DNA from 2 places in the Kitasatospora sp. NPDC001540 genome. Region 2 is predicted to be linked to the other one. Evidence: predicted binding sites of a transcription regulator. Region 2 holds the regulator's gene; the other holds the start of a gene.
What was found. The regulator HspR, encoded in region 2, represses chaperone genes until heat shock. The targets are predictions, from matches to a motif close to TTGAGNNNNNNNNNCTCAA.

Region 1: a site for HspR is predicted at 3,654-3,672, ahead of lon (endopeptidase La). Genes of this name have one in related genera too.

Annotation. Positions count from the first base shown of each region.
Region 1 covers NZ_JBIAVO010000004.1:184,710-199,480, forward strand. The annotation lists gene ACFY00_RS07665 (DUF3533 domain-containing protein) at 1-588, shown strand, start outside; gene ACFY00_RS07670 (GtrA family protein) at 620-1,156, opposite strand; gene lon (endopeptidase La) at 1,238-3,631, opposite strand; gene ACFY00_RS07680 (rhomboid-like protein) at 3,805-4,515, opposite strand; gene ACFY00_RS07685 (response regulator transcription factor) at 4,828-5,553, shown strand; gene ACFY00_RS07690 (ATP-binding protein) at 5,657-6,814, shown strand; gene ACFY00_RS07695 (multifunctional oxoglutarate decarboxylase/oxoglutarate dehydrogenase thiamine pyrophosphate-binding subunit/dihydrolipoyllysine-residue succinyltransferase subunit) at 7,116-10,859, shown strand; gene ACFY00_RS07700 (serine/threonine-protein kinase) at 11,070-12,965, shown strand; gene ACFY00_RS07705 (DUF6104 family protein) at 13,028-13,207, shown strand; gene ACFY00_RS07710 (DUF4097 domain-containing protein) at 13,425-14,318, shown strand; gene ACFY00_RS07715 (helix-turn-helix transcriptional regulator) at 14,318-14,771, shown strand, end outside.
Region 2 covers NZ_JBIAVO010000003.1:321,713-336,483, forward strand. The annotation lists gene ACFY00_RS06655 (LuxR C-terminal-related transcriptional regulator) at 1-637, shown strand, start outside; gene ACFY00_RS06660 (hypothetical protein) at 644-1,258, opposite strand; gene ACFY00_RS06665 (hypothetical protein) at 1,805-2,806, opposite strand; gene ACFY00_RS06670 (heat shock protein transcriptional repressor HspR) at 3,009-3,548, opposite strand; gene dnaJ (molecular chaperone DnaJ) at 3,556-4,701, opposite strand; gene grpE (nucleotide exchange factor GrpE) at 4,847-5,437, opposite strand; gene dnaK (molecular chaperone DnaK) at 5,434-7,284, opposite strand; gene ACFY00_RS06690 ((Fe-S)-binding protein) at 7,600-9,813, shown strand; gene ACFY00_RS06695 (LamG-like jellyroll fold domain-containing protein) at 9,946-11,022, shown strand; partial or broken gene ACFY00_RS06700 (sugar phosphate nucleotidyltransferase) at 11,225-12,298, shown strand; gene ACFY00_RS06705 (YIP1 family protein) at 12,482-13,453, shown strand; gene ACFY00_RS06710 (metal-dependent hydrolase) at 13,524-14,417, shown strand; gene dcd (dCTP deaminase) at 14,488-14,771, opposite strand, start outside.

The sequences.
Region 1 (14,771 bases), on a different contig from region 2:
AAGGGCGACGCCGAGGGCCTGTCGGCCTTCTACCTGGTGGTCGGCTGGTGCGTGGGCGGCTACCTGGTCGCCTCGATCCTCGGCATCAGCGCGGGCTCCCGCCCGGCCAACACCGCCCGGGCGGTGCTGCGGCTGGGCACGCTGGCGCTGTACTCGGTCGCGGCGGGCCTCGGCGGCGCGCTGATCATCGGCCCGGTCCTGCACGCGCTGCCCGGCTCGATCGCCGCGCTCACCGGCCTGGGCACCCTGGTGGTGTTCTCGGTCGGCGCCGTCACCATGGCCCTGGAGTGCCTGTTCGACGTGGTCGGCATCGGCCTGGCGGTGCTGCTCTTCGTGGTGCTGGGCAACCCCAGCGCGGGCGGCGTCTTCCCGCCGCCGCTGCTGCCCGCGTTCTGGCGGGCGATCGGCGAGTGGATCCCGAACGGGGCCGGCACCTCCGCCGCCCGCTCGATCGCCTACCTGGACTCCACCAACCTCACCGTGCCGTTCCTGGTGCTGGCGGCCTGGGCGGTGGTCGGCGTCGGGGTGACCTTCCTCGCGGTGGCCCGCACACCGCGCCTCGGCCGCCCCGTCCCTCGCGGGACGTGAGCGGCCGAGGTGCGACGGACCGGGGGCGGGGTCAGACCCGCTCGGGCTCCCGCCCCGGCTCCTGGTCCTGCCGGCCCTGGGCGACCCGGTCGGACAGCTGGGTGAACACGAAGCGGTTCATCGCCCAGAAGCGGAAGGCCATCGCCAGCAGGGTGCCGATGATCATGCCGCTGAAGAAGTCGGCGAGCTCCTGCGTGAAGTGGCTCACGTCCGGCGTGCGGAGGTCGAACACGTACCGGGAGGCGACCAGCGGGAGGTCGTTCACGCCCACGGCCAGCGCGCTGACCACGAAGAACCCGGCGGCCTCGCGCTTGCGCCCGGCCGCGCGGAAGGACCACTGCCGGTTCAGCACGTACGAGACCACCGTGGTGATCACGGTCGCGACGGTGAGCGCCATGACCGGCTTGCTCTCCAGCACGGACATCTTCAGGGCGAAGTTGATCAGCATGGTGAGGATGAAGCAGGTTCCTCCCACCACGAGGAACTTCACCAGCTTGCGGTGCTTGACCAGGAACGGACGGTAGCGCTCCGGAACTGCGGCCAGCGCGCGCTGCGTAGGGGACGGCATGCGGGAAGTGTCCCACGGGCCCGGAGCGGCAACCACCAGGGGCCTCGGAAGTGCGCGCGCTTCCGAGGCCCCCGGCGTCCGTCAGGCCGCCGCCACCAGCACCTCCGCGGGCTCCAGCGCGAGCCGCAGCACCTCCCGGACGTCCGCCACCGGGTGCACCGACAGGCGCTCCAGCACCTCGGCGGGGACGTCGTCCAGGTCCGCCTCGTTGCGCTTGGGGATGATCACCGTGGTGATCCCGGCCCGGTCCGCGGCCAGCAGCTTCTGCTTCACCCCGCCGATCGGCAGCACCCGCCCGGTCAGCGACACCTCACCGGTCATCGCCACGTCGGCGCGCACCTTGCGGCCGGACAGCAGCGAGGCCAGCGCCGTGGTCATGGTGATGCCCGCGCTCGGGCCGTCCTTCGGCACCGCGCCGGCCGGCACGTGCAGGTGGATGCCCCGCTCGCGCAGCCCGGTCACCGGCAGCTCCAGCTCGGCGCCGCGCGAGCGCAGGTAGGAGAGCGCGATGTGCGCCGACTCCTTCATCACGTCGCCCAGCTGGCCGGTCAGGGTCAGCCCGGTCGAACCGGTCTCGGCGTCCGCCAGCGAGGCCTCGATGTAGAGGACGTCGCCGCCGGCCCCGGTGACCGCCAGGCCGGTCGCCACGCCCGGCACCGCGGTGCGCCGCTCGGCCGGCTCCTGCGCCGCCTCCGGCACGTGGTGCGGGCGGCCCAGCAGCGCCCGCAGGTCGTCCGGGCCGACCGCGGCGGGCAGCTCGCGCTCGCCCAGCTCGGCCTGCGCGGCGACCTTGCGCAGGATCCGCGCGATCGACCGCTCCAGGTTCCGGACGCCTGCCTCCCGGGTGTACTCGGCGGCCAGCCTGCGCAGCGCCGCCTCGTCCACCGTCAGCTCGGCCCCGTCCAGGCCCGCCTTGGCGAGCTGGCGCGGCAGCAGGTGGTCGCGGGCGATGGCGACCTTCTCGTCCTCGGTGTAGCCGTCGAGGCGGACGAGGTCCATCCGGTCCAGCAGCGGCTCCGGGATGGCCTCCAGCACGTTCGCGGTGGCCAGGAAGACCACGTCCGAGAGGTCGAGCTCGACCTCCAGGTAGTGGTCCCGGAAGGTGTGGTTCTGCGCCGGGTCCAGCACCTCCAGCAGGGCCGCCGCCGGGTCGCCCCGGTAGTCCGAGCCGACCTTGTCGATCTCGTCCAGCAGCACCACCGGGTTCATCGTCCCGGCCTCCTTGATCGCCCGGACGATCCGGCCGGGGATCGAGCCCACGTACGTCCGCCGGTGGCCGCGGATCTCCGCCTCGTCCCGCACGCCGCCGAGCGCGACCCGCACGAACGAGCGGCCCATCGCCTTCGCGACGCTCTCGCCGAGCGAGGTCTTGCCGACGCCGGGCGGGCCGACCAGCGCCAGCACCGCTCCCCCGCGCCGCCCGCCGATCTGGCCCAGCCCGCGGTCGGCCCGGCGCTTGCGCACCGCCAGGTACTCGACGATCCGGTCCTTCACGTCCGCCAGCCCGGTGTGGTCCGCGTCCAGCACGGCACGGGCCCCGGCGATGTCGTACGCGTCCTCGGAGCGCTCGTTCCAGGGCAGCTCCAGGACGGTGTCCAGCCAGGTGCGGATCCACGAGCCCTCGGGCGACTGCTCGCTGGCGCGCTCCAGCTTGTCGACCTCCTTGAGCGCCGCCTCGCGCACCTTCCCGGGCAGCGCGGCCGCCTCGACCCGGGCCCGGTAGTCCTCCTCCTCGGAATCGGTCTCGCCGTTCAGCTCGGCCAGCTCCTTGCGCACCGCCTCCAACTGGCGGCGCAGCAGGAACTCCTTCTGCTGCTTGGCCACGCCCTCCTCGACGTCCTTGCGGATGGTGTCGTTGACCTCCTCCTCCGCGAGGTGCTCGCGCAGCAGGCTCAGCGCGTACTCCAGCCGGGCCGGGCGGTCCGCCTCCAGCAGCACCTTCAGCTTCTGCTCGGCGGTCGCGAACGGCGCGTACCCGATGTTGTCGGCCAGCTCGCCGACGTCCTCGATCGCGGCCACCCGGTCGACGATCTGCCAGGCCCCGCGGCGGCGCAGCCACTTCGTCGACAGCGCCTTGTACTCCTTGACCAGCTCGGCCGCCCGCCCCGCCACCGGCAGCCCCTGGTCCGACTCCTTGAACGGCGTGGTCTCCACCCACAGCGCGGCCCCGGGCCCGGTCGTCCCGGCCCCGATCCGCACCCGCCGCACGGCCCGCACCAGCGCCGCCGGGTCGCCGTCCGCCAGCCGCCCCACCTGCTCGACCGTCGCCAGCGCGCCCACCGCCGCGTACGACCCGTCCAGCCGCGGCACCAGCAGCACCTGCGGCTTCCCCCCGGCGCTCCCGGCCCGCGCCGCCTCCACGGCGGCGCGCACCTCGGGGTCCGACAGCTCCAGCGGAACCACCATGCCGGGGAGCACCACCTCGTCGTCGAGCGGCAGCACAGGCAGAGTGAGCGGAACGGACGTCGATGCCATGATCTCTCCCCAGTCAGTGAAGTTGAGTTGACCTGACTAAGGTTCGGCGATCCGCGATTGTTCCCCGCCCCGTGTTCGCTCCCGGAGAACACGCCTCGCACCACCGGCGCGCAGCAGGAACCCCGCGCCCCGTCAGGGGCGCGGGGAGAACCGCGCGCGGCGGAAGGAGCCCGTCAGGAGGACCGCGGCACGGGCCGGAGCCCCGCCCACGCCGCGACCCGCCCGCCCCAGGAGCGCCGGGGCCGCCGGGGCCCGCCCCCGCGGACGACCGGCCACAGCGCGACGCCCACCGCCAGCGCGGCCGGGTGGCCGATCGCGGTGACCAGGTCGGCGTCGCCGACCACCTGGTGCCCGATCAGCGCCACCCCCGCGCCGAGCGCGACCTTCCGCCCGGTCGGCCCGAGCAGCCCGGCGAGCGCGCCCAGCGAGGCCAGCACCCCGTACGAGACGCCGATGTCCATCGCGTCCAGCAGCCCCGCCTCGGCGTGGCCGGTGGCGACCGCGGCGACCACGACCCCCTGCGAGAGCAGCGTCGCGGTGACGTGGCCGGCCCCGAAGACGCCGAGGGCACGGAGGCCGCCGATCCGTCGTTCCAAGGGTGCGACGGTGAGGGCGAAGGCCCAGAAGTACGGCATCCAGACCGGCCCGGCGACCCACAGGCCGCTGCCGACGAGGGAGAGCGCGGGGTGGGCGAGCAGGTTGTGCGCGTCGGTGGAGGAGAGCGACTGGAGCCGGTGCACGGTGTCGGGGTCGCCGAAGCGGGCGTAGAGGGTGGTGCCCAGCAGCAGGGTGAGGTAACCGAACGCGAACGGGTTGGTCCGCGGGGTGGGCACGGCCCGCAGCCCGGGCCTGATCAGTCGTCGTCGCAGCTCCGCGCTGGTCATGGTGCCTCCCGAACGCCTTGTCGTGCCCACGATACGGGGGGCGGGTGAGAGGTGTCTGAGGAACTTCTGTGAAGACCTCGGCCCGGGCGCGTGCCGCTCGCACACGTACCGTTACAGCTCGCAAGTGCTGCGGGTAAGGTATCGGCCCGTGCCCGTTCCGAACGGGGACCTGCCAAACCTGATGCGTCCGCCGACGGGGCACACCCGCGGCGGAACAGCACGACGGAAACAAGACGACTACGAGCGGCGCCCGCCGTCCCCCCGGACGGCCGGACCGCGAGCCCTGGGGGCGGTGGCGTGACCGTGACAGAGATGCAGCAAGAGACGATCAGCAGTGGACCGGTGGGCACCCAGCGACGGGTGCTCGTCGTGGAGGACGAGCCGACCATCGCGGAGTCGATCGCGGCGCGGCTGGGAGCCGAGGGCTTCAAGGTGGCGGTGGCCCACGACGGGCCGGGCGCGGTGGACGGGTTCCACACCTGGCAGCCGGACCTGGTGGTGCTGGACATCATGCTGCCGGGCTTCGACGGCCTGGAGGTGTGCCGCCGGATCCAGGCGCAGCGCCCGGTGCCGGTGCTGATGCTGACCGCGCGGGACGACGAGACGGACCTGCTGGTGGGTCTGGGCGTCGGCGCGGACGACTACATGACCAAGCCGTTCTCGATGCGCGAGCTGGCGGCCCGGGTGAACGTGCTGCTGCGCCGGGTCGAGCGGGCCCAGCAGGCGGCCCGCACGCCCGCGCTGGGGTCGCTGCGCTTCGGCGAGCTGGAGATCGACCACGTGCAGCGCCGGGTCCGGCTGGGCTCGGGCGACGTGCACCTGACGCCGACCGAGTTCGACCTGCTGGCCTGCCTGGCGGCGCAGCCGCGCGCGGTGCTGACCCGCGAGCAGTTGCTGGCCGAGGTGTGGGACTGGACCGACGCCTCGGGCACCCGGACGGTGGACAGCCACGTGAAGGCGCTGCGCCGGAAGATCGGCGCGAGCTGGATCCGCACGGTGCACGGGGTCGGGTACGCGCTGGAGGCCCCGCTGTCCTGACCGGTCGCCGCCGGTCCGGGCCTCCGCGGGGGTCCGCGCGGCGGCCCGGCCCCGCCGCGCGCCGCGCCGGGGTGCGCCACCGAGGACGAGTCGCAGGGACACCATGACCTTTCCGCAGCAACGCAACGGGGACGCCGATCCGGCCGCTCCCCGGCCCCCGCTCGCGCGCCCCCCGCTCGCGGTGCGCGCCGCGCGCCGGGTGTGGGCGGACATCCGCCCCTTCGACCCGGTCCGCTCGATCAAGGGCAAGCTGGCCCTGCTGGTGGTCGTCTCGGTGGTGCTGGCCACCGGGATGGTGGTGGTGGCGATCCGGTCGGAGACCCAGATCCGGATCATCATGATCTTCTCGCTGATCGCCTCGCTGCTGTTCATGCAGTTCCTGGCGCACGGCCTGACCGCGCCGCTGCGCGACATGACGGCGGCGGCCCGGTCGATGGCGGAGGGCGACTACAGCGCCCGGGTCGAGGTCTCCTCGCGGGACGAGATCGGCGAGCTGGCCGACACCTTCAACCGGATGGCGGCCGACCTGGAGGCCGCGGACCGGCACCGCCGCGAGCTGATCGCCAACGTCTCGCACGAGCTGCGCACCCCGATCGCGGCGCTGCGCGGCCTGTTGGAGAACGTGGTGGACGGCGTGGTGAAGCCGGACCCGAAGAACCTGGGCACCGCGCTGGAGCAGACCGAGCGGCTGGGCCGCCTGGTGACCCACCTGCTGGACCTGTCGAAGCTGGACGACGGCGTCGTCCCGCTGGACTCCCGCCCGTTCCAGGTCGGCCCGTTCCTGGACGGGGTGCTGCGCGGGGTGACGGTGGACGGCGCGACGGCCGGCGGCGCGTACGCCCGGCGCGGGGACGTGCGGCTGGCGCTGGACGTGCAGCCGCCGGACCTGGCGGCGGTGGCGGACGCCGAGCGGCTGCACCAGGTGGTGGCGAACCTGGTGGACAACGCCTGCAAGCACTCCCCGGCGGGCGGCACCGTGACGGTGCGGGCCCGGGCGGCGGAGGGCGGCGGGCTGCTGCTGGAGGTGGAGGACCAGGGCCCGGGCATCCCGGCGGCGGACCGCGAACGGGTCTTCGAGCGCTTCGGCCGCAGCGGTTCGCCGACCGCGCTGGGGCCGGGCAGCGACGGCGGGACGGGCCTGGGGCTGGCGATCGCGCGCTGGGCGGTGGACCTGCACGGCGGCCGGATCCGGGTGGCGGAGGCGGCCGCGGGCTGCCGGATCGAGGTCACCCTCCCGGGTGAGTCCCCGGTGCCCGCCTGAGACTGTGGCGGAATCGGTACAAACCGGGGCCGGGCCGCTCGGAGCCGGTCCCCGGCCGGAGTCCTCAAGTGGTCCAGACCACTGATTCGTCCGATTTTCTTCCGGTATGCCCACGACCGATCGATGCCCCCGTTCCCTGATTTCCGGCGTCACTAACGCACGGATCCGGCCAAAAACCGGCCCGGCAATGTGATCTGGGCGACGCCTGACCACCGGGGACTGCGCGATCACTCGTCGGAGGCGTAGCCTTAATCCCCGCTGTCCACCATCCCAAAAGGAAGCGGAAGAGGGCGGTTGCCCCGTGTCGCCACACCAAGAAACCCCCAGCTCGGCAAGTTCCACTGGCTTCGGCCCCAATGAGTGGCTCGTCGACGAGATCTACCAGCAGTACCTCCAGGACCCGGCCTCGGTCGACCGCGCCTGGTGGGACTTTTTCGCCGACTACAAGCCCGGTACCGAGGTGACTCCAGTGACCCAGGCCGCAACTCCGGTCGGCGCCCAGCCGACCCCCGTTGCCGCTCCCGCTGCCGCTGCTCCGGCCGCGCCCGCCGCCCCCGCGCCCGTCGCGCCGGCGCCCGCGCAGCCGGTGGCCGCCCCCGCGCCGCTCCCGGCCGCCCCCGCCGCGCCGCCCGCGCCGAAGGCGGCGGCCCCGGCCGCCGCCGCTCCGGCCAAGGCCGCCGAGGGCCCCGAGCTGACCGTGCTGCGCGGCCCGGCCAAGGCCGTGGCGTCCAACATGGACGCCTCGCTGGAGGTTCCGACCGCCACCTCGGTGCGCGCCGTCCCGGCGAAGCTGCTGATCGACAACCGCATCGTCATCAACAACCACCTGCAGCGCGCCCGCGGCGGCAAGGTGTCCTTCACCCACCTGATCGGCTACGCGCTGGTGCAGGCCGTGAAGGCCAACCCGGGCATGAACTACAGCTACAAGGTGGAGGACGGCAAGTCCTACCTGGTGAAGCCCGAGCACGTGAACCTGGGCCTCGCCATCGACCTGGTCAAGCCGAACGGCGACCGCCAGCTGGTCGTCGCGGCCATCAAGAAGGCCGAGACGCTCGACTTCTTCGGCTTCTGGCAGGCCTACGAGGACATCGTCCGCCGGGCCCGCGCCAACAAGCTGACCATGGACGACTTCACCGGCGTCACGGTCTCGCTGACCAACCCCGGCGGCATCGGCACCGTGCACTCCGTGCCGCGCCTGATGCAGAACCAGGGCACCATCGTCGGCGTCGGCGCCATGGAGTACCCGGCCGAGTTCCAGGGCTCCTCGCCGGAGACGCTGGCCCGCCTGGGCATCTCCAAGATCATGACCCTGACCTCGACCTACGACCACCGGGTCATCCAGGGCGCGGCCTCGGGCGAGTTCCTGCGCTCGATCCACCAGCTGCTGCTGGGCGCGAACAACTTCTACGACGAGGTGTTCGAGTCCCTGCGGATCCCGTACGAGCCGGTGCGCTGGGCCACCGACGTGGCGACCACCCACGACGACGAGGTCAACAAGACCGCCCGCGTCATGGAGCTGATCCACTCCTACCGGGTCCGCGGCCACCTGATGGCCGACACCGACCCGCTGGAGTACATGCAGCGCAAGCACCCCGACCTGGACGTCACCACGCACGGCCTCACCCTGTGGGACCTGGAGCGCGAGTTCGCGGTCGGCGGCTTCGGCGGCCAGAAGATGATGAAGCTCCGCGACATCCTCGGCCTGCTGCGCAACACCTACTGCCGCACCGTCGGCATCGAGTACATGCACATCCAGGACCCGGCGCAGCGCAAGTGGCTGCAGGACCGCCTGGAGAAGCCGTACACCAAGCCGGAGCGCGAGGAGCAGCTGCGCATCCTGCGCCGGCTGAACTCGGCCGAGGCCTTCGAGACCTTCCTGCAGACCAAGTACGTCGGGCAGAAGCGCTTCTCGCTGGAGGGCGGCGAGTCGCTCATCCCGCTGCTGGACGCCACCATCGACGCCGCCGCCGAGCACCGCCTCGACGAGGCCGTGATCGGCATGGCCCACCGCGGCCGCCTGAACGTGCTGGCGAACATCGTCGGCAAGCCGTTCGGCAAGATCTTCGGCGAGTTCGAGGGCAACCTGGACCCGAAGTCGATGCACGGCTCCGGCGACGTGAAGTACCACCTCGGCTCCGAGGGCACCTTCACCGGCCTGGACGGCGAGACCATCAAGGTGTCGCTGGCCGCCAACCCCTCCCACCTGGAGACCGTCGACCCGGTGGTCGAGGGCATCGCCCGCGCCAAGCAGGACATCCTGGACTTCGGCGGCACCACCTTCCCGGTGCTCCCGATCCAGATCCACGGCGACGCGGCCTTCGCGGGCCAGGGCGTGGTCGCGGAGACCCTGAACATGTCGCAGCTGCGCGGCTACCGCACCGGCGGCACCGTGCACATCGTGGTCAACAACCAGGTCGGCTTCACCGCCGCCCCGGCCTCCTCGCGCTCGTCGATGTACTGCACCGACGTCGCCCGGATGATCGAGGCGCCGATCTTCCACGTGAACGGCGACGACCCGGAGGCCGTGGTCCGCGTCGCGCGGCTGGCCTTCGAGTTCCGCCAGCAGTTCCACAAGGACGTCGTGATCGACCTCATCTGCTACCGCCGCCGCGGTCACAACGAGGCCGACAACCCGTCGTTCACCCAGCCGCTGATGTACGACCTGATCGACAAGAAGCGCTCGGTGCGCAAGCTCTACACCGAGGCGCTGATCGGTCGCGGCGACATCACCATGGAGGAGGCGGAGCAGGCGCTCCAGGACTTCCAGGGCCAGCTGGAGAAGGTGTTCGCCGAGGTCCGCGAGGCCACCGCCGCCCCGGCTCCGGCCGAGACCGGCCGCCCGGTCGCCGACTTCCCGGTGTCCATCCAGACCGGCATCTCCGCCGAGATGGTCAAGCGGATCGCCGCCTCGCAGGTCAACCTGCCGGACTGGCTGACCGTGCACCCGCGCCTGCTGCCGCAGCTGCAGCGCCGCGCCGCCTCGGTCGAGGACAACACCATCGACTGGGCCACCGGCGAGGCGCTCGCCATCGGCTCGCTGCTGATGGAGGGTCACCCCGTCCGCCTCGCCGGCCAGGACTCGCGCCGCGGCACCTTCGGCCAGCGCCACGCGGTGCTGATCGACCGGAACACCGGCGAGGACTACACCCCGCTGATGTACCTGACCGAGGACCAGGCCCGCTTCACCGTCTACGACTCGCTGCTCAGCGAGTACGCGGCGATGGGCTTCGAGTACGGCTACTCGCTGACCCGCCCGAACGCGCTGGTCATGTGGGAGGCGCAGTTCGGCGACTTCGTCAACGGCGCGCAGACCATGGTCGACGAGTACATCGCCTCCGCCGAGCAGAAGTGGGGCCAGCACTCCGGCGTCGTCCTGCTGCTGCCGCACGGCATGGAGGGCCAGGGCCCGGACCACTCGTCCGCCCGCCCGGAGCGCTTCCTGCAGCTGTGCGCGCAGGACAACATGACGGTCGCCATGCCGACCCTGCCGTCGAACTACTTCCACCTGCTGCGCTGGCAGGCGCACAACCCGCACCACAAGCCGCTCATCGTCTTCACCCCGAAGTCGATGCTGCGCCTGAAGGCCGCGGCGTCCGCCACCTCCGAGTTCCTGAGCGGCTCGTTCCGCCCGGTGATCGGGGACAGCACGGTCGACCCGGCGCAGGTCCGCAAGGTGGTCATCACCTCCGGCAAGTTCTACTACGACCTGGAGGCGGCCCGGACCGAGCGCGGCGTCACCGACACCGCGATCGTCCGCGTCGAGCGCCTGTACCCGCTGCCGGTGGCCGAGCTGCAGGAGGAGCTGGGCCGCTACGGCGAGAACGTCCAGTTCGTCTGGGCGCAGGAGGAGCCGGCGAACCAGGGTGCCTGGCCGTTCATCGCGATGAACCTGGTCGACCACCTGCAGGTCGTGATCGGCCGCTCCGGCGGCAACGCCCGACTGCGCCGGGTGGCCCGTCCGGCCTCCTCGGCCCCGGCCGTGGGTTCCGCCAAGCGGCACGCGGCCGAGCAGCAGGCGCTGATCGAAGAGGTGTTCGCGCTCTGACGCGCTGAACGCGGCACGGCACGGCGCGGCACCGCCCCGTCCCCCGGTTCCCCGGGGGCGGGGCGGTTCCGTTTCCGGACCGTGACGCCCGGGGGGACACCGCGGGCTGCACGGGATCTGACGGATCGATAGGTTATGGTTCGCCGTTCCCGCCTCCGGGTGCCGGGACGGCCGCCTCTCGATCCGCTCGTCCACAGGGGGACCCGCCGCATGGCAGCCGACACTCCGCAGCACGCCGCACCGCTCCCGCCGGTCTTCCAGCCGCTGCTGGCGGACGACCCCCGGGAGGTCGGCGGCTACCGGCTGTTCGCCCGGCTCGGGGCGGGCGGCATGGGCCGGGTCTACCTGTCGTACACGCCGGGCGGCCGCCCGGTGGCGCTCAAGGTGGTGCGCCCGGAGTTCGCCGAGGACGGCGAGTTCCGCCGCCGCTTCGCGCAGGAGGTGAGCAGCGCCCAGCGCATCCACGGGCTGTACACGGCGCAGGTGATCGACTCCGGCGGCCTGGAGTCGGGCGCGCCGTGGCTGGTCACCTCGTACGTGCCGGGGCCCTCGCTGCAGCAGGTGGTGCGCGAGCACGGGGCGCTGCCGGTGCGGACGGTGCTGCTGCTGGTCGGCGGCATCGCGGAGGCGCTGCAGGCGATCCACAGCGTCCAGGTGGTGCACCGGGACCTCAAGCCGGCCAACGTGCTGGTGGCCTCGGACGGGCCGCGGGTGATCGACTTCGGCATCGCCCGGGCCGCCGACGCGACGGCGCTGACCGGCACCGGCTACCGGATCGGCTCGCCCGCGTTCATGTCGCCGGAGCAGGCCCAGGGCAGGCCGGTCACCCCGGCCACCGACGTGTTCGCGCTGGGCGCGCTGACCGCGTACGTGGCGGGCGGCGCGCCGCCGTTCGGCGACGGGCCGGACACCGCGGTGCTGTACCGGGTGGTGCACGAGGAGCCGGACCTGAGCACCGTCCCGGCGCCGCTGCGCGAGCTGGTCGGCCGCTGCCTGGCGAAGGACCCGGCGGACCGGCCGACGCCCGCCGAGATCATCCGGGCGGCCCGGGAGCACCCGGTGGTGGGCGGGCAGCTGCGGTTCGGCGAGGACTGGCTGCCCGGGCAGGTGAACACCGAGATCACCCGGCGCTCCGACCTGCCGCGGACGCCGCCGACCCCGCTGCCCGCGGCGCCGCCGACCCTGCCCGCCACTCCCCCGCTGCCGGTCGCCGCCCCGTTCGCGCAGCAGCCCGCCCCGCTCGCGCCCCCGTCCGCGCCGCCGCTCGCGTCGCCCGTGCCGCAGCCCGCCCCGCTCGCGCCGCCGTCCGGCGCGTTCGGGCCACCGGCCCCGGCCCCGGTCCCGGAGGCGGCGGCCGCCCCGGCCGACCCGACGCTGCGGCTGACCGAGCGGCACACCCCGCCGCCCGGGCCCGCCGCCCCGCTGGCCGCCGAGCCGCCCGTCGCGGAGCCCGCGCGGCCGGAGCGCCGGGGCGGGGTGTCCTGGAAGACCCTGCTGGTGGTCACGCTGGTGACGCTGCTGGCGGGCACCACCGGCGGCCTGGTGCTGATGAAGACGCTGAACAAGGACGACGACAACCACCCGGTCGCGACGCAGACCGTCACGGTGGGCCCGTCCCCGGCCGGGGGCGGGTCCGGCAGCCAGGACCAGGTGGCGGCGCCGTCGGAGGCCCCGTCCAAGCACGCCACCTCGGCGTCCGCCTCGCCCTCCGCCCGCAAGAGCGGGGCGCCCGCCGGGTTCACCGCGGTCTACACCGACCGCGAGCTGTCCGCGCCCAGCAACGACTACGGCTTCGACCTGCTCAACGGCAAGGTGGTGCCGACCTCCCTCAGCGACACCCTGCTGCGGCCCAGCTACGACAAGCTGTACGTGCCCGACGACTACGACCGGTACCTCAGCAAGGCGGACTCGCTGACCCCGCAGGAGTGCTCGGACGCCATCGACAAGAACCCGAGCGCGGCGTTCCCGTACGCCGACCTCCCGCCGGGCCGGATGATCTGCGTGCGCAACCGGCAGACCTGGAGCGTGGCGGTCATGAAGATCAACAACGTCGGCAACGACGGCGCGGTGTCGCTCTCGCTCAGCTACTACCGGTACAACGGCTGATCGGAGCCGCACTATCCTGGAGCCCGACGGACCGAGAACCCGCACCCCCGGAGCGAACCACCGTGTACTTCACCGACCGCGGCATCGAGGAGCTGGAGAGCCGGCGTGGCCAGGAGGAGGTCACCTTCGAGTGGCTGGCCGAGCGCCTGCGGGAGTTCGTGGACCTGAACCCGGACTTCGAGGTGCCGGTGGAGCGGCTGGCCACCTGGCTGGCCCGGCTGGACGACGAGGACGACGAGTGAGCGGCTGACGACGCGTCAGCACCGCGGCCCGGAAGGCGAGTTCGCCTTCCGGGCCGCGGCCGTTCCCGGGGTTCTCCCGGAGCGGCGCCTCGGGGTGCGCTCCGGGTCGGGGTGGGGGTCGGAGCTCCTTGACTTCCCGGCTACGCGATATATCGTGAAGAGCAGGAAGAACGCGATACATCGCGTATCGGAGGACAGGACGGACGGGGAGCCCGAAATGACCCAGTGGACGGTAGACAGCGCCCAGAACATCGCCTTCGACGGGGACGTGCACAGCCTGCACGTGCGCGTCGTCGACGGCACCGTGAACGTGGTCCCCACCGAGGGCCCCGCCCGGCTGGAGGTCGCCGGGCTGGAGGGCGAGCCGCTGCAGGTCTCGCTGGAGGACGGCGTGCTGACCGTCACCTACAAGGACCTCAGCTGGAGCGAGTTCGGCGATGCCGTGAAGTCCGTGCAGACGGTCAAGTCCTTCTTCTCCGGCCTGCGCCGCAAGCGCCGCGCCGACCTCACGGTGGCCGTCCCGGCCGCCGCCGTGATCCGGGTCGGCACCGTCTCCGCCGACGCCACGGTCTCCGGCATCGGCGGCGAGGTCGGCGTGCACGGCGCCAGCGGCGCCATCACGCTGGCCGGCCTGACCGGCCTGGTCAACGCCAACACCGTCTCGGGGGACGTCGACGCCGAGGGCCTGTCCGGCGAGCTGAAGGTCAACACGGTGTCCGGCGCGGTCACCCTGGTGGCCGGGTCCGCGACCAGGATCCGCGCCCACTCGGTCTCCGGCGCCGTCACGCTCGACCTGGACGCCGCCACCCCCACCGACATCGCGGTCAACACCGTCTCCGGCGCGGTCGGCGTCCGGCTGCCCGCCCTGGCCGACGCCAAGGTCGAGGCCGGCACCACCAGCGGTACGCTCTCCAGCGCCTTCGCCGAACTGAGCGTCGGCGGCGGCTGGGGCTCCAAGAAGCTCTCCGGCCAGCTCGGCACCGGCCGCGGCCGCCTCTCGGTGACCACCGTCACCGGCGCGGTCACCGTCCAGCGCCGCCCCGAAGCCGAGGAGGAGCGCCCGCCCAAGGAGCTGTCGGCGGCCCCGCTCGACCTGACCAAGGAGTCCTGATGACACCGGTGTTCGGCCACGGGCGACTGCGCCTCTACCTGCTGAAGCTGCTCGACGAGAGCCCCCGGCACGGCTACGAGGTGATCCGCCTGCTGGAGGAGCGCTTCCACGGCCTGTACGCGCCCTCCGCGGGCACCGTCTACCCCCGGCTCGCCAAGCTGGAGGCCGAGGGCCTGGTCAGCCACACCACCGAGGGCGGTCGCAAGGTCTACCGGCTCACCGAGCCCGGCCGGGCCGAACTCGCCTCCCGCTCGGCCGAGTTGACCGACCTGGAGGCCGAGATCCACGACTCGGTCGGCCAGCTCGCCGGAGCCATCCGGCAGGACGTCCGGGACAACGCCAAGGACCTGCGCGCCGAGCTCTGGAACCAGGCCGCCGCCGACCCCGGCACCACCACCTCCGGCGGGGCCCCCTGGCGCGACCAGGAGTCCTGGCAGCGGGCCAAGGAGGAGT
Region 2 (14,771 bases):
GCACGTCGACCGGACCGAGCAGATCCGGCACCGCGTCCTGCAGTTGGCGAGCGAGGCGTACGAGGAGGAGCTGTCCCTGCACCCGGGCGGCGCCGGACCGGCCGACCTGCTGGAGCAGGCGCTGGACCGCACCCGCCGCTTCCTGGAGCGGGGCGGAACCATCCGCACCGTCTACGAGCCGACCGCGCTGCTGGACGAGACGACGGTGCGCTGGGCGGAGAGGGTCACCGGCTGGGGAGGCCGGTTCCGCACCTTGAGCGAACCGTTCAGCAGGATGTTGATCTTCGACCGCCGGGTCGCCGTCGTCCCGGCCTCGGCCGACAACTCGAGTGCCGCCTTCATCGAGGACCCGGCCGTGGTCTCGTTCCTGGTCGCCGCCTTCGAGCGGGACTGGGAGCGGGCCGAGCGGATCCAGTGGCGCTCCGCCGAGCACGAGGGCGAGAGCGTGGTGCCGGTCCACGAGCAGGTGGGCCGACTGCTCGCCCAGGGCCTGACCCAGAAGACCATCGCCTCCCGGCTGGGCCTCGGCGAACGCACCGTCGCCGCGCACATCTCCCGCCTGCGTGAACTCCACGACGCGGAGACCCTGTTCCAACTGGGCTGGCAGATGCGCGGAGCCGGGGAACCGTCGGGCTGACCGTCGTCAGCCGGTCGCGATCTCCGGGGACCAGAAGCCGTACGGGCCGGTGCCGGTGTGCTCGCGGCGCTGGCGCGGGAACTGCTCGCCGGGCGCGGTCCAGAAGCCGCCGCGCAGCGACAGCGCCATCCCGGCCCAGTCCAGCGCGGTCTCCACGGTGTGGTGCAGCGCCTCCTGCGACCAGGTGTCGTCGAAGACCAGCGGCAGCACCGGCGAGACCTGCTCGATGGTCGCGATCAGCGGGTTGTGCGTGATCGCCTCGTCCACCAGCAGCACGATCGGCTTGCGCAGCGCCGAAGCCCAGCCGAGCTCCAGGCTCACCCCGGCCGACAGCGGCGCACCCACGTACGCGAAGACCAGGTCCGCGCTCTGCATCGCCCGGAAGTCCGACGGCACCCGCTGCTCCGGCGCCCGCCCCGCCACCGTCCACGCGTCGCTGTGGTGCGCGCTGTACACCGCAGCCCCGCTGTCCAGCAGCGTGCTGCGCAACGTGGTCAGCCGGGTCCGGCTCGCCAGCGTCACCACACTGTCCGCCGGCCCGGTCAGCCGCATCAGCGGCGCGGCCAGGAAGACCCGTGCGCGACGCCCTTCGGCGCGGTGTTGCAGGTGGTGCTCACTCATGTCGGCTCCGCGGGATTGCCTGCCGGCGTCGACTGAAGCCGGAAGGTGCTTCGGACAATGGCTGCTCAGCGGTTGGGTGACGCCCCATGCTGGCCCTACAATTTGATTGAGCATCGGCAAGTTTGTGGTGTGCTGCCGTCCTCATTGAGAGCGAACTGATCGTCCACCGTGCACCGTCGCGCCGTCCAGGTCTGCCCGGTGGCATCTGCCTGCCTGGCAGCGAGATGACGCACTGGCAGGAGAGTGGCGTCGGCGGGGACCTGCCCGATGGGCATCATGTCTACTATTGTTCAGCTAATAGAACCGTTTGACTGTCATATCGCGAAGGGGAGGGCGGGGGCATATGTCTCGTGTGTACCGGTTTGTCCGCAGGGTGGGTATCCCGTTCCTGGTAGCTGCGGCGGTTGTGGGTGGGGTGGCGTTCTCTGTCTCCGCAGGGGCGGACGGCGGGAACGACTCGGCCATTCCGCGCGTGCTGGTCACTGCTGCGGACTTCAGTTGGACCTGAGTCGCTGCCTGCCGGGCGGAGCCGGGTCGGTCGGGCGTTCAGATCTCCGGATCCGTGCCGGGCGACCGCGAGGTCTGCGCGAGCATCCAGCCGAGCTGGAAGAGTGACTCGACGTTGTAGTCCTCCCGCATCTCGGCGATGTGCCGGGCGAGGGTCCGCTCGCTGATTCCCAGGCGTCGCGCGATGACGCGGTGATTGGTGCCGGCGAGAAGCAGGTCGATGATGGTCTGCCGCAACTGGGAGATCACCTGTTGCGGTACTGCCCGGTCGCCCTCGAAACTCAGGGCCCGGCTCCAGCTCCGCTCGAAAACCTCTTCCGCGATGTAACCGACGACCGCCGGATCATGAATGAACGCGGCTAGGCTCATGTCTTCGTTCAGCGGAATTATCGCTATTTTTCGGTCGATGATCAGGAGCCGGGTATACGGCTCGTCAAGTGTCCGGTATTGGCCACCCGCCTGGGAAAGCGTCGCCACGTAGTCCCGGGTGGGTTGGTGGTAGCGGGTGCTCGCGTGATAGATGGTCCGCATGCTGGTCCCGTGCCGGAGGGTCTCCAGATCGCGTTCGACCATGGACGAGAGCACCTCGGGAGGTCGAGGGCCACCGGGCTGCATGGCCAGGCCCTCTTTCATCCCGACCGCCAGCAACTGGGCTATCCGCTGGTTGATGAGAACCTTGCCGCGCACGTGCTCGATCGAGCCGCGCTGCTGCCCCGGCGGGTGGAAGGCGTGCGAAAGCTCCTGCAGTTCGGCGGGGAGGGCCACGGCCCTGGCGAGGAGGTCGAGGGCCTGCCGCTGCCAACTTCCGGCCAGGCTCTTGGAAAGCTGGGCCGGATCCACGGCGACCAGCACGCCGTGCTCGTCGGAATCGGGGACCAGCAGGCCGATGCGGAGCAGTTCCTCGACCGCGTCCGAGTCCTCCGCGTCGTCCGTCCGGATGAGGCCGCCGTCCTCGACCGCCGAGAGGTAGACGGCTCTGGCTTCCGCCGAGATGACAGTCGGCACGCCTGTGACGTTACCGAGCTGCTCCCGTCCGCTCACCTGCGGCTCCTCGCCATCGTCCGCCCCCTTGGAACCCGCTTCCGTCAGTCAGGAATCTTAAGCACTCGGCCGGTTCACCACTGGGGCGGCTTCACTGCGCGAGTTCTGCCGACAACGCCCCTTCGGATCGGTGCACTCTCTCACGGCGGACGCGCTGCCGGCACCCCCCGGTAGGTGGGGTGTCGGCAGCGCGGCGTCTCGCTCAGCGCTTGGGCCGCCACACCACCAGCGCGCTGGACTGCTGGACCTGCTGGTAGGGCACCAGGTCGCGGCGGTAGGAGGCGTGGACGGCGGCCTCGCGCTGCTGCAGGGTCGCGGCGGCGCCCTCCAGGGCGTCGACCAGTTCGCTGACGCGGGACTGCAGGGCGGCGACCTGGTTCTCCAGCTCGATGATCCGCTTGATGCCGGCCAGGTTGATGCCCTCGTCCTGGGAGAGCCGCTGCACCTCGCGCAACTGCTGGATGTCCCGGGCGGAGTAGCGGCGGCCGCGCCCGGCGGTGCGGTCGGGGCTGACCAGGCCGAGGCGGTCGTACTGGCGGAGGGTCTGCGGGTGCAGGCCGGAGAGCTCGGCGGCGACGGAGATGACGTAGACCGGGGTGTCCTCGGTGAGGACGTACGGCGGGGCGGCGGCGCGCGGGCGGCCGCCGCCGGGCAGGCCCTCGCCGAGGCCGGGGCCGGGACCGATCCGGCCGGTGACGCCGGGGCCGTCGCCGCCGTGAATACTGTCGGGGTGGGGACTCATCGGGCTCTCACGCTCCCTCCGCCGCCTTGAACAGGGCGGCTCGTGGGTCGTCCGAGGCGGTGGCCTCGCGGTACTGCTCCAGTGCGGTCAGCGCGTCTCCGGTGACGTGCTTGGGCACCGTGACCTCCACGGTGACCAGCAGGTCGCCGCGGGTGCCGTCCTTGCGGGTGGCGCCCTTGCCGCGGGCCCGCATGGTCAGGCCGTTGGCGCTGCCGGGCGGCAGCTTGAGCTTCACGGCCGGACCGTTCAGGGTCGGCACCTCGATGGTGCCGCCGAGCGCGGCTTCGGGGAAGCTCACCGGCACCGTCACCGTCAGGTTGTCACCCTTGCGCCCGAACACCGGGTGCGCGTCGACGTGCACGGTGACGTACAGGTCGCCGGGCTGGCCGCCGCGCTCGCCCTGGGCGCCCTTGCCCTTGAGCCGGATGCGCTGCCCGTCCTGCACCCCGGCGGGGATGCGGACCTGCATGGTGCGGGCCGAGGAGGCCCGGCCGCTGCCGTGGCAGACGGTGCACGGGTCGTCGACGATCATGCCGCGGCCCTTGCAGTCCCGGCAGGGCTCGGAGAGCGCGAAGGCGCCCTGGCCGCGGCTGACGGTGCCCGCGCCGACGCAGGTCGGACAGACCCGCGGGGTGGTGCCGGCCTTGGCGCCCGTCCCGGCGCAGGCGCGGCAGGCGGCCTGGGAGGTCATCCGCAGCGGCACGGTCGCGCCGTCCACGGCCTCCTCGAAGTTCAGCGTGACCTCGGTCTCGACGTCCGCCCCGCGGCGCGGCTGGGCGGCCTGTCGGCCGCCGCGGTTGAACAGGCCGCCGAACACGTCGCCGATCCCGCCGCCGGCGCCGCCCCCGCCGTTGAACAGGTCGCCGAAGTCGAAGCCCCCGGCCGCGCCCGCCCCGCCGGGCCGGAAGCCGCCGCCCGCGAACAGCGAGCGGGCCTCGTCGTACTCCTTGCGGCGCTTCTCGTCCGAGAGCACGTCGTACGCCTCGGAGATGTCCTTGAAGCGCTCCTCGGCCTTGGCGTCGCCCTTGTTCGCGTCCGGGTGGAACTCGCGGGCCAGCTTGCGGTAGGTCTTCTTGATCTCTGCAGCGGTGGCGTCCTTGGGCACGCCGAGGACCTTGTAGTAGTCCTTCTCCACGTAGTCCTTAGCGCTCATGGCCTTTGACCGCCACCTCCCGTTGCGTCTGTCGCTGCTGCGCAGCGCCTGGTTGCGGCACCGCGGTGCAGTGCCGTGATACGGCGCTGCGGAGCCGGCCGCCGTACTGGACGACGTACGACTCCGCAGCGCACGGGGACTCTACTCAGCTGTCGGACGAACCGTCAGCCTTGTCGTCGTCCGGCTCGCCGGTGGTCTGGGTGCCCGGCTGGGGCTCCGCGACCGCGACCATCGCCGGGCGGATGATCCGCTCGCCGATCCGGTACCCGGGCTGGAGGATCTGCACGCAGGTGTCCTCCGTCACGTCCGACGAGTAGCTGTGCATCAGCGCCTCGTGGATCGTCGGGTCGAAGGGCTCGCCCTCCTTGCCGAACTGCTGCAGCCCGAGCTTGGCGACGACCGTCTCCAGCGACTCGGCGACCGACTTGAAGCCGCCCGTCACCTCGCCGTGCTCGCGGGCCCGGCCGATGTCGTCCAGCACCGGGATCAGCGACTCCAGGATGTTGGAGACGGCGATCTCGCGGACGGTGGAGCGGTCGCGCTCGACCCGCTTGCGGTAGTTCTGGTACTCGGCCTGGAGCCGCTGCAGGTCGGCGGTGCGCTCGCTGGCCTCGCGCTTGGCGGCGGACAGTTCGTCGGCACCCGCACCCGCGACGGCCTCCTCGGCTGCCTTGAGCACGGCCTCCTCGGCGGCGGAGTCGTCGCCGGGCTGCTCGCCCTGCGGCTTCTCCGTCATGCCGCACCGCCCTTGGGCTTCTCGTCGTCGACGATCTCGGCGTCGACCACGTCGTCGTCCTTGGCGCCCGCGTCACCGGCCGCGCCCGCCGCACCGGCCGCCGCGCCCGCGCCGTCGGCCTGCGCGTACAGCGCCGCGCCGAGCTTCTGGGCGGTGGTGGAGACCTTCTCGGTGGCGGTGCGGATGGCCGCGACGTCCTCGCCCTTGAGGGCTTCCTTGAGCTCGCCGATGGCGGTCTCGACCTCGGTCTTGACGTCGGCCGGGAGCTTGTCCGCGTTGTCCGCGATGAACTTCTCGGTCGAGTAGACGAGCTGCTCGCCCTGGTTGCGGGTCTCGACGGCCTCGCGGCGCTTGGTGTCCTCCTCCGCGTAGCGCTCGGCCTCCTCGCGCATGCGGTTGACCTCGTCCTTCGGCAGCGAGGAGCCGCCGGTGACGGTCATCTTCTGCTCCTTGCCGGTGCCGAGGTCCTTCGCGGCCACGTGCATGATGCCGTTGGCGTCGATGTCGAAGGTGACCTCGATCTGCGGCAGGCCGCGGGGGGCCGGCGGCAGGCCGGTCAGCTCGAACATGCCGAGCTTCTTGTTGTACGCCGCGATCTCGCGCTCGCCCTGGTAGACCTGGATCTGCACGGAGGGCTGGTTGTCCTCGGCGGTGGTGAAGATCTCCGAGCGCTTGGTCGGGATCGTGGTGTTGCGCTCGATCAGCTTGGTCATGATGCCGCCCTTGGTCTCGATGCCGAGGGACAGCGGGGTGACGTCGAGCAGCAGGACGTCCTTGACCTCGCCCTTGAGCACGCCGGCCTGCAGCGAGGCGCCGATCGCGACGACCTCGTCCGGGTTGACGCCCTTGTTGGCGTCCTTGCCGCCGGTCAGCTCCTTGACGAGCTCGGCGACGGCGGGCATGCGGGTCGAGCCGCCGACCAGGACCACGTGGTCGATCTCGGACAGCTGGATGCCGGCGTCCTTGATCACGTTGTGGAACGGGACCTTGCAGCGGTCCAGCAGGTCGGCGGTGAGCTGCTGGAACTGGGAGCGGGTGAGCTTCTCGTCCAGGTGCAGCGGGCCCTCGGCGGAGGCCGTGATGTAGGGCAGGTTGATCGAGGTCTCCGAGGAGGAGGACAGCTCGATCTTGGCCTTCTCGGCGGCCTCGCGCAGGCGCTGGACGGCCATCTTGTCCTTGGACAGGTCGACGCCGTGGCCGGCCTGGAAGACCTTCACCAGGTGGTCGACGACCCGCTGGTCCCAGTCGTCGCCGCCGAGGTGGTTGTCGCCGTTGGTGGCCTTGACCTCGACCACGCCGTCGCCGATCTCCAGCAGCGACACGTCGAAGGTGCCGCCGCCGAGGTCGAAGACCAGGATGGTCTGGTCGTCCTTGTCCAGGCCGTAGGCCAGGGCGGCCGCGGTCGGCTCGTTGACGATGCGCAGGACGTTCAGGCCCGCGATCTCGCCGGCCTCCTTGGTCGCCTGGCGCTCGGAGTCGTTGAAGTAGGCCGGGACGGTGATGACGGCGTCGGTGACCGTCTCGCCCAGGTAGGCCTCGGCGTCCCGCTTGAGCTTCTGCAGGACGAAGGCGGAGATCTGCTGCGGCGTGAAGTCCTTGCCGTCGATGCCGATCTTCCAGTCGGTGCCCATGTGGCGCTTGACCGAGCGGATGGTGCGGTCGACGTTGGTGACCGCCTGCCGCTTGGCGACCTCGCCGACGAGCACCTCGCCGTTCTTGGCGAAGGCGACGACGGACGGCGTGGTCCGAGCGCCCTCGGCGTTGGTGATGACGGTGGGCTCACCGCCCTCAAGAACGCTGACGACGGAGTTCGTCGTACCGAGGTCGATGCCGACCGCGCGTGCCATCGTGAATACCTCCGGGGAGAAGTTGAGCAGTACGGACTCAAGGATGCACGACCGTCCGGGCTGCGTCAACAGCTTTGAGCCGGTGGCGCTCAACTTTACTGAGCGCTTATGTCGCCGGGTCCGTCGCGGCTGCTCCGGGCGGGTGAGTCCTGGCTTAGTGACTGCCGCCATACCTTGAACATCTTCTGACCGGGTGTTAATGCGCGGTAATGTCCGGCGCGTCGACCCTTGAAGTTACTGACCAGTACAATCCGGGGAGACTTGGGGAGCCCGGGAAGACGGAGACCGGGCCGGAGCCGCTGGAGACGGAGAGCGATGCAGCTAGCAGCGATCGTCATCTCGCTGGTCACCTTCGTGATCGGCACCGCGCTCGCCGCCCGGGCGGCGCTGTACATCTACAAGGTGGTGCGCACCGGCTCGGCCGACGGCACCCGTTTCGGGCAGCCCGCGCAACGGGCCGCCACCGTGGTCAAGGAGTTCCTCGGCCACACCCGGATGAACCGGTGGGGGGTCGTCGGCGTCGCCCACTGGTTCGTCGCCGTCGGCTTCTTCTCCCTGGTGCTGACCCTGGTGAACGCCTTCGGCCAGCTCTTCGACGCCGAGTTCGTCCTCCCGGTCATCGGCCACTGGCTGCCCTGGAACGTCTTCGTCGAGCTGATCGGCACCCTCACCACCCTGGGCATCCTCACCCTGATCGTGATCCGCCTGCTCAGCCTGCCCTCCCGGGCCGGCCGCAAGTCCCGGTTCGCCGGCTCGATCGCCTGGCAGGCCTTCTACGTCGAGTACACGATCCTCGGCATCGGCCTGTGCATCATGATGCTCCGCGGCCTGGAGGGCGCCCTGGAGGGCGTCGACTCCTACGACCCGGCCTACCTGGTCTCGTACCCGATCGCCGCCGCCTTCCACGGCACCGCGCACGGCACCCTGGCCAACCTGGTCTACCTGTTCGCGATGCTGAAGATCTGCATCTCCTTCGCCTGGGCGATCACCATCGGCGTCAACCCCTCGATGGGCGTCGCCTGGCACCGCTTCCTGGCCTTCTTCAACATCTACTTCAAGCGCGAGGACGACGGCGCCACCGCGCTCGGCGCGCTGCGCCCGATGACCAGCAACGGCGCCCCGATCGACTTCGAGGACCCGGCGGACGACGCCGTGTTCGGCGTCTCCCAGGTCGAGCACTTCTCCTGGAAGGGCATCCTCGACTTCTCCACCTGCACCGAGTGCGGCCGCTGCCAGTCGCAGTGCCCGGCCTGGAACACCGGCAAGCCGCTGTCGCCCAAGCTGCTGATCATGAGCCTGCGCGAGCACGCCTTCGCCAAGGCCCCCTACCTGCTGGCCGGCGGCGGCAAGTCGATGGAGGGCGAGGAGAAGGCCACCGCCGAGCAGCTCGCCGACGTCCCCGCCGCCGCCCTGGCCGAGGCCGAGCGCCCGCTCATCGGCACCGCCGAGGAGAACGGCGTCATCGACCCCGACGTGCTGTGGTCCTGCACCACCTGCGGCGCCTGCGTCGAGCAGTGCCCCGTCGACATCGAGCACATCGACCACATCGTCGACATGCGCCGCTACCAGGTCATGATCGAGAGCAGCTTCCCGACCGAGGCCGGGACGATGCTCAAGAACCTGGAGAACAAGGGCAACCCGTGGGGCCTGGCCACCAAGGCCCGCCTGGACTGGGTCAAGGAGCTCAAGAAGGAGACCGGCATCGAGGTGCCGGTGATCGGCGAGGACATCGACCCCGCCGAGGTCGAGTACCTCTACTGGGTCGGCTGCGCCGGCGCCCTGGAGGACCGGGCCAAGAAGACCACCAAGGCCTTCGCCGAACTCCTGCACACCGCGGGCGTGAAGTTCGCCATCCTCGGCAAGGAGGAGACCTGCACCGGTGACTCCCCGCGCCGCCTGGGCAACGAGTTCCTGTTCCAGATGCTCGGCGCGCAGAACGTCGAGACCCTGAACGCCGCCCTGGAGGACGCCCCGACCAAGCGGATCGTCGCCACCTGCCCGCACTGCTTCAACACCATCGCCAACGAGTACCCGCAGCTCGGCGGCCACTTCGAGGTCATCCACCACACCCAGCTGCTCCAGCACCTCATCGACGAGGGCAAGCTGCTGCCGGTCAACCCGGTCGAGGGCCTGATCACCTACCACGACCCCTGCTACCTCGGCCGCCACAACAAGGTCTACACCCCGCCGCGCGAGATCATCGGCAAGGTGCCCGGCCTGCGCAACGAGGAGATGCACCGCCACAAGGAGCGCGGCTTCTGCTGCGGCGCCGGCGGCGCCCGGATGTGGATGGAGGAGCGGATCGGCAAGCGGATCAACACCGAGCGGATCGACGAGGCGCTCTCCCTCAACCCCGACATCGTCTCCACCGCCTGCCCGTTCTGCCTCGTCATGCTCTCCGACTCGGTCAACGGGAAGAAGAACGAGGGCGCGGCCAAGGAGCACCTCAAGGTCGTCGACGTCGCCCAGCTGCTGCTGGAGTCGGTCAAGGCCGTCCCGACCGCCGAGGCGGAACCGGTCGACGCCTGACGCCCCCTCACCGGCCGGACCCCGGACGCCCGCTGCGGCCCCGGGGTCCGGCCGTACCCGGGGCGGAACCGGCCGTACCCGGGGCGGAACCGGCCGTACCCGGCCCGCGGACGATGTCCTAGCATCGGCCGCATGACTGCAGACGGGGGAACACCGGGGCCCGGCGGGCCCGCCCACCTGCCGCCGGTGAGCAGCACGCCCGACTGGGCCGCGCTCGCCGAGGCCCGCGAGCGCGAGGAGCGACGCCGCCGGATGCTGCGGATCGGCGGCAGCGCGCTCGCCGTCGCCGTGGTCGCCGGACTGGTCGCCGGAGCCCTGGTGCTCACCCGTCCCTCCACCACCCCCGCGGCCGCGCCCGTCGGCACCGCGCAGCCCGACGGCCCCGCCCCCGCCACCGGCGACACGCCCGGCGCCGCGCCCGCGCCCACCGGCACCGGCGCGCCCACCGCCGACCCCTCCGCGAGCCCCTCCGCCGACCCCTCCGCGTCCGGCGGCGGCAAGCCCTCCGGCAGCCCGACCGGGAAGGCCACCGCCACCCCCGGCAGCGGCAAGCAGCCCTCCGGGGCGCCCGCCACGCTGCCCGGCATGGTGCTGGGCGGCGGCGCCACCATCGGCCGCACCGAGGGCCACAACGGGCCCACCATGGCGCTCTACGGCAACGGCGTCGGCTGGGCCGACAGCCAGGCCCCGGTGGTCGACACCTCCCGCTCCTTCACCGTCTCGGCGGTGGTCCGCAACAACGCCCCCACCGGCGGCCGGGCCGTCGTCACCCAGGGCGGCGACAGCTACTACTCCTTCTACCTCGGCCGCGACTACTGGGGCACCCACAACCAGTGGGTCTTCAAGGTGCAGACCGCCGCCGGGGCCCAGGACAACACCACCTACCAGGCCTTCAGCACCGCCCCCGCCACCACCGGCCAGTGGACGCTGCTCACCGGCGTCTACGACGCGTCCGCGAAGAAGATCCTGCTGTACGTCAACGGACAGCTCCAGCAGTCCACCCCGGTCACCGGCATCTGGCAGACCACCGGCGGCCTGCAGCTCGGCCGGGTCCGCTACAAGTCCCAGTGGACGGACTTCTGGGACGGCGCGATCTCCGACGTCCAGGTCTGGGACCAAACCCTGCCCGCCTCCGCCGTGGGCCGCCTGCAGGCGTCCGGGGGCACCACCGCGGGCCCCGCGCCCGGGCGCTCCTGGCTGCTGCCGTAGACCGGACGCGCCGATCCGCACACCGGATCGACCAGGGCGGTGGCAACCGGACGCTGTTCGGGCAAATAGAGTATGCGGCGGAGCCGGGGAAAGGTCCGGCTCCGTCGAAGGCCATGTCATGCTGCCTCGACCAGTTCCACCGAGCGTGCGCACCGGACCCTGTCGTGCCGGGCCGCCGGAATACGACCACGGGAGACAGCACATGACCCAGGCGATCATGCTGGTCGGCGGGAAGGGCACCCGACTCCGCCCGTTGACCACCCACACGCCGAAGCCCATGCTGCCGGTCGCCGGTGTCCCCTTCATCGCCCACCAGCTGGCCCGCGCCGCCGCGGCCGGCGTCACCCGCGTGGTGCTCGCCACCTCCTACCTGGCCGAGGTCTTCGTCGACCACTTCCAGGACGGCAGCCCGTACGGCATCGAGCTGGTCTACCTCACCGAGGAGGAGCCGCTCGGCACCGGCGGCGCGATCCGCAACGCCGCCTCCGGCCTGACCTGCGGCCCCGACGAGCCGGTCCTGGTCTTCAACGGCGACATCCTCTCCGGCCTGGACATCGCCGCCCTGCGCGACGGCCACAGCGCCTCCGGCGCCGACGTGACCCTCCACCTCACCCGGGTGGCCGATCCGCGCGCCTTCGGTCTCGTCCCGACCGACCCGGACGGCCGGGTGCTCGCCTTCCTGGAGAAGCCGGAGACGGCCGAGCAGATCGTCACCGACCAGATCAACGCGGGCTGCTACGTCTTCACCCGCTCGGTGATCGACCGCATCCCGGCCGGCCGCGAGGTCTCGGTCGAGCGCGAGACCTTCCCCGAACTGCTGGCCGAGGGCGCGCTGCTGCGCGGCGTCGTCGACACCTCGTACTGGCTCGACCTGGGCACCCCCGGCGCGTTCGTCCGCGGCTCCGCCGACCTGGTGCTCGGCAAGGTCGACTCCCCGGCCGTCCCCGGCCCGACCGGCGAGGCGCTGCTGCTGCCCGGCTCGACCGTCGACCCGGCCGCCGTGCTGGGCTCCGGCACCGTGGTCTCCGCGGACGCCGAGATCGCCGCCGGGGCCATCGTCGAGGGCAGCGTGGTCCTGCCCGGCGCCCGGATCAAGGCCGGGGCGTACGTCAAGGACTCCATCGTCGGCGCCTACGCCGAGATCGGGGAGCGCTGCTCGCTGGACGGCGTGGTGATCGGCGACGGCGCCGTCCTGGAGGCCGAGAACGAGCTCCCCGCGGGCCTGCGGATCGCCTGCGGCACCCGGCTCCCGGTCGGCTCCGTCCGCCTGTCCGCGGGCCCCGGCGGCTGCGAGGCCGGCCTGAGCAACGCCGCCGCGGTGCACGCGCCCGGCGCCCGCGTCAGCGGCTGACGCCCACCCCGCGCGGGGCCGGACCGCAGCGTCACAGGACGGCTGCAATCCGGCCCCGCCGCCATGATCACCCGACGGGGGATCAGCCGTTGCGGGTACCGTCGAGACGTGGCTGGCAATCGACACGACGACGGACGGGGCGCCGACCCCCGGCACGGCTGGTCGGCACCCCGGACGGGCGCCCCCCAGAACGGCGACCCGTACCAGGGCGCGCCCACCGGCGTCCCCGAGTACTTCACCGCCCCGCACCCCGCCCACCCGGGGTCGCCCACCCCGCCCGCCCCCGGCGACCAGCCCGGCCACACCAGGGCCTTCGCGCTCGGCGAGCCGCCCTACGGCGAGCCGCCGTACGGCGAGCAGCCCTACGAGCCGCACCCCTACGGCGGCCCGGACGGGTACGGCTACGACCACGGCCAGGACGGCTACCAGGGCGGCTACCAGGGCCACGACGACGGCTACGGCTACGAGCAGGCGCCCCCGGTGGACAACGTCGCCGTCTACCGGGCCGGCGGGCAGGCCGCGCCGCACGCCGGTGGCCCCCGGCTGCCCTGGCGGGAGCTGCTGGTCGGCATCTACCGCCGCCCGAGCGCCACCTTCGACCGGATGCGCGACCACCAGGTGTGGCTGCCCGCGCTGTGCGTGTCGCTGCTGTACGGCGTGCTCGCGGTGTTCGCCATCGACTCCACCTACGACCAGGTGGTGCACTCCACCTTCGCCGTCGCGCTCTGGGCGATCGGCGGCGCCGCGCTCGGCTTCACGCTGGCCGGCGGGGTGCTCTCCGCGGTCACCTACGTCCTGGCCCGGCAGTCCGGCGGCGACGGCCCCTGGCAGTCCACCGTCGGCCTGGCCGCCCTGATCAGCTGGACCACCGACGCCCCGCGGCTGCTGCTCGCGCTCTTCCTGCCGGTCGGCAACCCCGTCGTGCAGGCGGTCGGCTGGGCGACCTGGATCGGCTGCGCCGTGCTGCTGACCACCATGGTGCGCCGGATCCACGACCTGCCCTGGGGCAAGGCGGCCGGCGCGGCCGCGGTGCAACTGCTGGCGCTGCTGGTGCTGATCAAGCTGCCCACCCTGGGCTGAGGACGCGCCCGGACCCGTTTGTAGGGTGAGGTGGTTCCGCCCACCCTCACTTCCCGTCCGGAGCCCGCGCATGAGCCTGCCCACCACCCACGTCAGCTTCCCGGCCGGGGCGGTGACCGGCGAGTCGCCGGTCCTCGCCGTGCACGCCCTGCCGGACGGCCGCACCGCGGTGGTCACCGCGGCCACCCCGTTCCACCCGGTCGACCACACCTGGCCCGACCAGCCCGCCGACCACGGCACCCTCACCCTCGACGGCACCGCCCACCCCGTCCTGGACTGCCTCACCGGCGCGCACGGCCCCGACGGTGAGTTCGCGGTCGGCACCGACATCCCGGTCCGGCGCGGCGACGAGGACTGGGCCTGGCTGGTCCTGCACGTGCTGCCCGCCGGGGCGCTCGGCCCGGAGGCCGTCGGACGCACCGCGCGACTCGCCGTCGACGCCGACCGCCGCGCCGCCCTCAGCGCCGCGCACACCGGCTGCCACCTGCTCGCCCTCGCCCTCAACGCCGCGCTCGCCCCGCGCTGGCGCAAGGACCCCGGCCGCGCCGACGCCCTCGGCCACCCCGACTTCGACAGCCTCGCCATGGACAGCTCGGTGATGGACACCACCGCCAGCACCGACACCTACCGGATCGGCAAGTCCCTGAAGAAGAAGGGCTTCACCACCGACGCCACCGACACCCTCCCGGCCCTCGCCGACGCCCTGCCCGCCCTCACCGCCGAGGTCAACGCCCGCCTCGCCGCCTGGGTCGCCGCCGACGCCCCCGTCCGGATCGACACCCCCGGCCCCGAGCTCACCGCCCGCCGCCGCTGGCACACCGACCTCCCCGAGGGCCCGGCCGCCATCGCCTGCGGCGGCACCCACCTCCACCACCTCGGCGAACTCACCGCCCTGCGCACCGAGCTCGCTCTCTCCCCGGACGGCACCGAACTCACCGCCGTCACCACCCCCGTCCGCGCCTGACCCGCCCGCGCATGCGGCGAGGGCCGACCCCGTCCGCCGGGGTCGGCCCTCGCCGCGGGAGCCCGCGCCCTCAGACCTGCGTGCGGTGGAAGTTCAGGTACGAGCGGGACGCCGTCGGGCCGCGCTGCCCCTGGTAGCGCGAGCCGTAGCGCTCCGAGCCGTACGGGTGCTGGGACGGCGAGGAGAGCCGGAACAGGCACAGCTGCCCGATCTTCATCCCCGGGTACAGCTTGATCGGCAGCGTCGCCACGTTCGACAGCTCCAGCGTCACGTGCCCGCTGAACCCCGGGTCGATGAAGCCCGCCGTCGAGTGCGTCAGCAGCCCGAGCCGGCCCAGGCTCGACTTGCCCTCCA